Regions from separate parts of the Lawsonibacter sp. LCP25S3_E2 genome, predicted to be linked through region 1. Evidence: riboswitches for the same ligand, from Rfam matches in the RefSeq annotation. Region 1 holds a riboswitch; the other holds the start of a gene.
What was found. Region 1 has a riboswitch for glycine ahead of ACTQ3R_RS07525 (alanine/glycine:cation symporter family protein). Riboswitches for the same ligand answer to the same signal wherever they lie in the genome.

Region 2: another riboswitch for glycine. It lies ahead of ACTQ3R_RS14790 (alanine/glycine:cation symporter family protein); the one in region 1 lies ahead of ACTQ3R_RS07525 (alanine/glycine:cation symporter family protein).

Annotation. Positions count from the first base shown of each region.
Region 1 is NZ_JBQKJL010000006.1:147,227-151,566, forward strand. It holds gene ACTQ3R_RS07515 (branched-chain amino acid ABC transporter permease) at 1-443, opposite strand, end outside; gene ACTQ3R_RS07520 (ABC transporter substrate-binding protein) at 608-1,834, opposite strand; glycine riboswitch at 2,215-2,297, shown strand; glycine riboswitch at 2,301-2,385, shown strand; gene ACTQ3R_RS07525 (alanine/glycine:cation symporter family protein) at 2,521-3,909, shown strand; gene ACTQ3R_RS07530 (stage III sporulation protein AB) at 4,006-4,340, shown strand, end outside.
Region 2 is NZ_JBQKJL010000023.1:35,721-40,060, forward strand. It holds gene secA (preprotein translocase subunit SecA) at 1-1,385, opposite strand, end outside; glycine riboswitch at 1,718-1,820, shown strand; gene ACTQ3R_RS14790 (alanine/glycine:cation symporter family protein) at 1,937-3,355, shown strand; gene rlmD (23S rRNA (uracil(1939)-C(5))-methyltransferase RlmD) at 3,465-4,340, shown strand, end outside.

The DNA.
Region 1 (4,340 bases):
ACTACCCACTTGATGGAGGTTCCGGCCACGGTGATGGTGTCGGACAGGAAGGGGATAGAGGGGTAGATCATGGGCTGGCCGCCGGTGATATAGGTGGCGGAGTTCTGGAGCAAATAGCTCACGCCGATGGCGGAGATCATCACCGACATGCGGGGAGCGGTGCGCAGGGGCTTATAGGCCACCCGCTCAATGCAGAAGCCCAGGGCCACTGTCAGCACCAGCACCAGCAAGAGCATGACAGGGATGACCAGGGCAGGGGAGAGACAGGCGGCCAGGAAGGTGTTCAGATAAATACCCATCAGACCGGCTACCATGAACACATCACCATGGGCGAAGTTGATCAGACGCAGAATGCCGTATACCATGGTGTACCCGATGGCGATCAGAGCATACTGGCCGCCCACGGAAATGCCGAACAGCAGGGTGGAGATAAAAAATTCCATAGAATTTCCTCCCAATTATGTATGTGTGGTTGGGACGCTGGGCTGTCTCAAAAAGAGGAAGGCCCGCCTCCTTTTGAGGCGGCCCAGCCGGGGAATAATCAGGATTTGGCGGGGACCCTGTGGGGCCCCCGCCAAATATCCAGTCCGTTGTGTGCGGGGTGGACTTACTGAGCCACCGTCTGCTGGGTCTCCAGCTCCCAGGCGCCGTCGTTGGTGGAGTGCTTGATGTAAGCGGTATCGCGGACCGCATCGCCGTTGGTGTCGTCAAAGGCGATGTGGCCGGACACGCCGTCATACTCCACATCCCACAGCGCGGCCTTGATGGCGGCGGGGTCCACGGAGTCGGCGGCCTTGATGGCCTCCAGAGCCACATAGTAGGCATCGTAGCCCATAGCGGTGACAGCGGCCACGGTGTCGTTGCCGCCATTGGCGTCCAGAGCGCCGGAAGCGGTGTTGATGTAATTCTTCACGCCCTCATCGAAGGTGGGGTTGCCGCCCTCCTGATAGAAGGTGGAGACGTACAGCTGGATGTTGGTGCCCTTGGCGGCCTCCAGAACCATGTTGTCGTCCAGAGTGTCGGAGCCCACAAAGGGGATGTCCAGACCCAGAGAGGCGGCCTGGGTGATGATCTGGGTGGCGTAGGCAATGGACACGGGGGTAAAGATAACATCGGCGCCCTCAGCCTTGGCCTTGTTCAGGTAGGAGTTGAAGTCAGAGTTGTTGGTGGGGAAGGAGTCGGTGATGACCTTGCCGCCGGCCGCTTCAAAGGCGGTCTTGAAGAAGGCGATCAGGCCCTGGTCGTACTCGTTGCCCGCCTCGCCCAGACAATAGGCGGTCTTAGCCTGGAACTTATCCATGGAGAAGTTGGCCAGAACGGTGCCCTGGAAGGGGTCCAGGAAGCAGATGCGGAAGTAGTGGTCGTTGCCGGCGGTTACCTGGGGATTGGTGCAGGTGACGCCGATGGCGGGAATGCCTGCATTGCTGAAGGTGGGGCTGGCGGCAATGGACACGCCGGAGCCATAGGAGCCCAGCACCAGAGCCACGCCCTCGCTGACCAGCTGCGCGGCGGCGGTGGGGGCCTTATCGGTAGTGGAGCCGTTGTCGGCGTAGACCAGCTGGACCTGATACTCCTCGCCGCCCACGGTGACAGTGGGAGTCTCAGAGTTGGCAAACTGCATGCCCAGCATCTCTTTTTTGCCGCCGGAAGCAGAGTCGCCGGTGGCAGGCTCAAAGACACCGATCTTGACAACCTTGTCACCGGCGGCGGCAGAGCTGCCGGTGCTGGCGGAACCGCTGGGAGTGGAGCCGGAAGAGGTATTTCCTCCGCCGCAGCCGGCCAGCAGGCTCAGCATCATAGCAGCGGAAAGAGCGCTTGCAAGAAACTTTTTCATCATTCTTACTCCTTTTCCAAATAGGTTGCTCGCGCGGAATTGCCACAAAAATGTTTTTCTGGCAAATACACTTGTACGCGAATATGGTGACATTATACCTTGGTGCCAGGGAAAAAGCAATACAGATTTGCAAAGTATTTTCTGCAAAGTTGCAGATTTGCCTGTCAGAGAGCCGAGAAGAGGGGAGAACAAACGCAAGATATGGGAGAATGGGGACGTTTTAAAACCTGTTTTTGTAGTAGATACCGAAATACTGGAGGGAATATAAAAATATTTTGTATATATTAGCGAAATAAAGCAATCGACCGGAAAATTTTCTTGTAATTTGTGTGCTGTGAGCATATAATTGTCCTTAACAAACGGACAACTGAACAGGCCAGACGATGTTCACAGGGAAGCGGCCCCGTTTTAACGGGCCCACCGACGGTGTAACGCTCTCAGGTACGAGGACTGTGGACGGATGGCACTCTGGAGACACCCGCCCTGTGCGGGGGCCGAAGGTGCAAAACGGCGGAGCTTCCGCCGTCAATCTCTCAGGCAAAAGGACAGAGACAGCGCAAACGGATCGGGGCCAATCCGGACCCGCCGGGATCGCCGTCAATAGCTTGGAAAAGAGGGGTTTGGCATCGGGCCGGACTCCTCTGTTTGTCTGTTTGGGCTATGTTGCAGAGAGGGGAAGGATTAACATGATGGAAATGATCACCACGGTCAACAGCGCAGTCAGCGGCTTTGTGTGGGGCCCGATTATGCTGGCACTGTTGGTGGGGACTGGTGTGTTTCTCACCTGCCGCACCGGCTGGGTTCAGGTGCGCCGGTTTGGTTACATTATGAAAAATACAGTGGGATCTCTGTTTCGTAAGTCAGACAAAGACCATGGGAGCAATTTGTCCCCCTTCCAGGCGGTGACCACTGCCCTGGCGGGCACCGTGGGTACAGGCAACATTGCCGGTGTTACCGGCGCCATCTTCATCGGGGGCCCCGGCGCTGTGTTTTGGATGTGGGTATCTGCTTTCTTTGGCATGTGTACCAAATATGCCGAGATCGCCCTGGCTCTGGAGTACCGGGTGACCGATGAGAATGGCACCCACAAGGGCGGCCCCATGTATTACATTGAGCGGGGCCTGGGCAAGGGCTGGAAGCCCCTGGCCGTGCTCTTTGCCCTTTTGGGCGGTGTCGCTTCCTTTGGAATCGGTAATATCGCCCAGTCCAGCGAGATTGCCGGAGCCATGAATGGAATGTTCGGGATGGACACCAGGGTGGCGGGCGTACTGCTGGCCGTTATTGTGGCCGTTGTGGTCATCGGCGGTGTCAAGCGCATTGGTCAGGTGGCCTCCTATCTGGTGCCCTTTATGGCCATCTTCTATATCCTGGCCGGTGTGGTCGTGATCGTTATGCGCATTGGAGATGTCCCCGGTGTGCTTGCCAACATTGTGACCAGCGCTTTCAGTATGGAGGCGGTGGGCGGCGGTGTGTTTGGCTACGCCTTCATGGTAGCAATGAAGCAGGGTTTTGCCCGTGGTGTGTTCTCCAATGAGGCCGGACTCGGCTCTGCCCCCATTGCCCACGCTGCCTCCTCCACCGACGAACCGATCGAGCAGGCTATGTGGGGAGTGTTTGAGGTGTTCATCGACACTATTGTCATCTGTACCATCACCTCTCTGACGGTGCTTTTGTCCGGCCTGGAGCTGGGAGAGACTGCGCTGGCCGCCCATACCTCCAACGGTGCCGCGGCGGTGAAGGCCTTCAATACCATTCTCCCCGGTGAGCTGGGTGGCCTTATCATTCAAGTCAGCCTTTTGTTCTTTGCCCTTTCCACCATTCTGGGCTGGAGCTATTATGGTGAGCGGTGCTGGGGCTATCTGACAGGGGAGAATAAGGTGATCAAAATCGTCTATAAAGCAGCCTTTGTGCTGATGTGCGTGGTGGGGTCCACGGGCTCCGGGAAACTCATGTGGAGCATCGCCGACACCTTGAACGGCATGATGGCTATCCCCAACCTGGTGGGCCTGTTGGCCTTGTCCGGTGTGGTGGCCAGGCTGAGCCGGGATTATTTCAACAGGACCATAAAAAAATAAAACCGCTTTGACCGGCGGCCCTATCAGGGCCGCCGGTATTTTTTTGCATATGGCCGGGCCTGTCCTCATATAGATGAGACAAAGGCGGGTGAAGTTATGCAAAAGACAAAAGCATCCCAGGCATATCGCCAGGCGGTAGGGGCACTTCCCCAGCGCCTGCGGCGGGAGGCCCTGGCGCTGAGTGAGGCGGACCAGGGCAGAGTGGAGGAACTGCGGCTGCGGACAGGCTGGCCCATGACCGCCCTGCTGCCGGAGGGGGAGCGTTCTTTGGGGGGAGCACCGGTGGAGAGCCGAGAGTTGGAGCAGCTTTTGGAAATCGCCAGTCAGGCTTCGGTACACACAGTACTGCCTCAGGTGCGTCAAGGATACCTGACGATCCAGGGGGGGCACCGGATCGGCTTGTGCGGAACTGCCGCCATGGAAGCAGGGCA
Region 2 (4,340 bases), on a different contig from region 1:
GAGAGCTCCTCAGACTTTTCAATGGACACAGTACCCACCAGTACGGGCTGCCCCTTGGCGTGACACTCCTCGATCTGGTTGACAATAGCCCGGAGCTTGCCGGCAGTGTTCTTATAGACCACGTCGGGGTCGTCGATACGGGCCAGAGGCTTGTTGGTGGGGATCTCCACGATGTCCAGCTCATAGATGGTGCCGAACTCCTCCGACTCGGTCATGGCGGTACCGGTCATGCCGGAGAGCTTGTCATAGAGACGGAAGTAATTCTGGAAGGTGATGGTAGCCAGGGTCTTGGACTCGTTGGCCACCTCCACGTGCTCCTTGGCCTCGATGGCCTGGTGGAGGCCCTCGTTATACCGGCGGCCGAACATCAGACGGCCGGTGAACTCGTCCACAATGATGACCTGGCCGTCTTTGACCACGTAGTCGATGTCCCGCTTCATTACACCACGGGCCTTGATGGCCTGGTTGATGTGGTGAGAGAGGGTGGTGTTCTCCATATCGGCCAGGTTTTCCACCTGGAAGAACTGCTCGGCCTTTTGGATGCCCCGTGCGGTGAGGGTAGCGGTGCGGGCCTTTTCATCCACGATGTAGTCCGCATCGATGCTGGTATCCTCTTCCTCTTTGTCGTCTACCTTGGCGATGCGCTGGCACTTGAGCTTGGAGACGAACTGGTCGACAATGGTGTAGAGCTGGGTGGACTTTTCGCCCTGGCCGGAGATGATCAGGGGGGTGCGGGCCTCGTCGATGAGGATGGAGTCCACCTCGTCCACAATAGCGAAGGCGTGGCCCCGCTGGACCAGCTCCTGAGAGTAGATGGCCATGTTGTCCCGCAGATAGTCAAAGCCGAACTCGTTGTTCGTGCCGTAGGTGATGTCTGCCTGATAGGCGGCTTTCTTGGCCTCACCCACCACGCCGTGAATCACCAGGCCCACGGTCAGGCCCATGAAACGGAACACCTTGCCCATCCACTCGCTGTCGCGCTTGGCCAGGTAATCGTTGACGGTAATAACATGCACGCCCTTGCCTGCCAAAGCGTTCAGGTAGGCAGGAAGGGTAGCCACCAGGGTCTTACCTTCGCCGGTCTTCATCTCGGCGATCCGGCCCTGGTGCAGCACGATGCCGCCCACCACCTGGACCCGATAGGGGCGCATACCCAGCACACGCCAGGCAGCCTCACGGCAGGCGGCAAAGGCCTCGGGCAGAATGTCGTCCAGAGTCTCGCCGTTGGCAAGGCGGGCTTTCAGCTCGGGGGTTTTAGCCTGAAGCTGCTGGTCAGTAAGGGCCTTATATTCCTCCTCCAGAGCGTCCACCTTGTCGGCGATGGGGTAGATGGACTTCAGCTCCCGCTGAGAGGAGGTGCCAAAAAGTTTGGTAAACAGGCTCATAACGAAAACACCTCTCGGTTGCAGATTTGCGACAAAATTTGCGCATAGTAATACATTTTAGCTAATCGTGATAGAGTATATCACACTCAGAGGTTAGAAAAAAGACCAAATTGTAAACTTTTACTGTGAAACTAAACAAAGAAACTGGGGGAGACTGCTAGGAATCCGTGACTGACGTATAATTGTTCGCCAGGGGTTGACAAATGTTCCCTGCTGTGGTATGGTTACCACGCAACTGAATAGGACAGACGAAGCGCCCAGGAAAATGGCCAAAGCGGCCTGCCGAAGGAGTAACACTCTCAGGTTTCCCTATGGGGATGAGGACTGTGCGCGGATGTAACTCTGGAGAAGCTCGTTAAGCCGAGTGCCGAAGGTGCAAAGCGGGGACGGTTCACGCCCTGCCAATCTCTCAGGCAAAAGGACAGAGGAAACAGGTGCCCTGGGGGCATCTGCTTTATGCGCACGGTTTGGTTGCCGGGCGTATATTCTCCGGAGCGGTCGATTCTATCGGTCGTTCCGTTTTTTTATTTTTTAGGAGGGAGAAAATCAATATGTCCGAATTCATCGCTTCGGTAGAGGAAGTGCTCTACCCAATTGTGGCTAACATCAACGTCTATTTGTCCAACTACATTCTGGTGTTCCTGCTCATCGGCGTAGGCCTGTGGTATTCCATCAAAACCCGGTTTGTCCAGGTGCGCTGCTTTGGAGAAGGGATGAAAAAGGTCTTTGGCAACCTGTCCCTCAGCGGCGGGAAGCAGGAGCACGGCATGAGCTCCTTCCAGGCTCTGGCCACCGCCATTGCTGCCCAGGTGGGTACCGGCAACATCGTGGGTGCCTCCGGCGCCATCCTGGCCGGCGGACCAGGCGCTATTTTCTGGATGTGGATCATTGCCTTCTTCGGTATGGCTACCATCTATGCCGAGGCTACTCTGGCCATCAAGACCCGCCGGAAGGACCCGGACGGCTCCTATCACGGCGGCCCGGTGTACTACATTACCACCGCGTTTCAGGGTGCGTTCGGTAAATTCCTGGCCGGCTTCTTTGCGGTAGCCATTATCCTGGCTCTGGGCTTTATGGGCTGCATGGTGCAGTCCAACTCCATCGGCTCCACCTTCCAGACCGCCTTTGGTGTGCCCTCCTGGATCGTGGGTATCGTGCTGGTGGTGGTGTGCGGCCTGATTTTTGTGGGCGGCGTGCAGCGGCTGGCCGCGGTGACGGAGAAGATTGTCCCCGTCATGGCTGTCATCTTCCTGGCCGGCGGCCTGGTGGTACTGGTCATGCGGGCTGCCTACATTCCCGCTACCTTTGCCATGATTTTCAAGTATGCCTTTGAGCCCCAGGCCATTATCGGCGGCGGCTTTGGCTATGCCCTGAAGGAGGCCATCAGCCAGGGTGCCAAGCGTGGCCTGTTCTCCAATGAGGCCGGTATGGGCTCCACTCCCCACGCCCACGCCCAGGCCAATGTGAGCGACCCCCACGACCAGGGCGTAGTGGCCATGATCGGCGTCTTCATGGATACCTTCGTGGTGCTGACCCTGAACGCTCTGGTGGTCATCTCCACCCTATATACTCCGGACGGACCTCTGGCGGAGTGCGGCGCTGCCGCGGCCAGCACGACTCTGAATAAGGCCAACCTGGCTCAGACTGCCTTTGGCAGCGTGATGGGAACGGAGGCCGGCGCCATGTTTGTGGCGGTGTGTCTGTTCTTCTTCGCCTTCTCCACCATTCTAAGCTGGAACCTGTTCGGCAAGATCAATGTGGTCTATCTGTTTGGCAAGAAGTCTGCCAAGATTTATTCCGCCATCGGCCTGGTATTTATTTTCCTGGGTACTTTGATGTCCAACGATCTGGTGTGGGAGATGACGGATATGTTCAATAACCTGATGGTCATTCCCAACGCCATCGGCCTGTTTGCCCTCACCGGTATGGTGGTCAGCTCTACCCACGGGGTTGGGACCTGCAAGAAGTAAAAAGTTCTCGTTCGCCCGGCCTCTGGGAGGAGGCCGGGCTTTTTTCCTTTACGAAGGGGAACGGACATGGTATGATGGAGAAAATAAGGAAAACAGTGAGGAATTGCCCATGGAAGCCTGGAAGAAAAACAGCGTATACACCCTAGAGGTGGATGGATATACGGCCGAGGGTATGGGAGTCGCCCGGCTGGAGGGCCGGGTGGTGTTTGTCCCCGGCACCATCCGGGGGGAGCAGTGGCAGGTGCAGCTGCTGAAGGTCAACAAACATGTGGCCTGGGGCAGGGGAGTGCAGCTGCTTCGTTCCTCGCCGGAACGCTTGGAGCCCGATTGCCCGCTCTACGGCCGGTGCGGGGGCTGCCAATTCCGGCACATGACCTATGAGGAGGAGCTGCAGGGGAAGCGGCAGCGCATTCAGGATGCGCTGAGCCGTCTGGGCGGGGTAGAACTACAACTATCCGATGTATTGGGCGCGGAAAATACAATGCGTTATCGGAATAAGGTGCAGTTTCCTGTATCTGTGGAGAAAAATGGACTGGCAGTGGGATACTACCGCAGCCGCAGCCACGATGTACTGGACGCCCCGGACTGCGCGCTCCAGCCGGTGAGTGTGACTGCCCTTCGGCAGGCGTTTAAGGAATGGATGGAGGAATATGCCGTTCCTGCTTACGAGGAAAAGCAGGGCACAGGACTGGTGCGCCACCTCTATGTGCGCACCAACAGCCGGGGAGAGAGCCTGGTGTGTGTGGTGGTCAACGGGAAGAAGCTTCCCTATGAAGCGGAGCTGGGGCAGCGCCTGGTCCAGGCGGAGCCGGGGCTTGTGGGGATTGTGCTCAATGCCAACACACGGGATACCAATGTGATCCTGGGACCGGAATCCCGCACCCTCTGGGGGCGGGATTGGCTGGAGGAGGAGCTGTGCGGCCTGACCTTCCGGCTGTCGGTGCCATCCTTCTTTCAGATCAATCGTGCCCAGACTCAGCGGCTG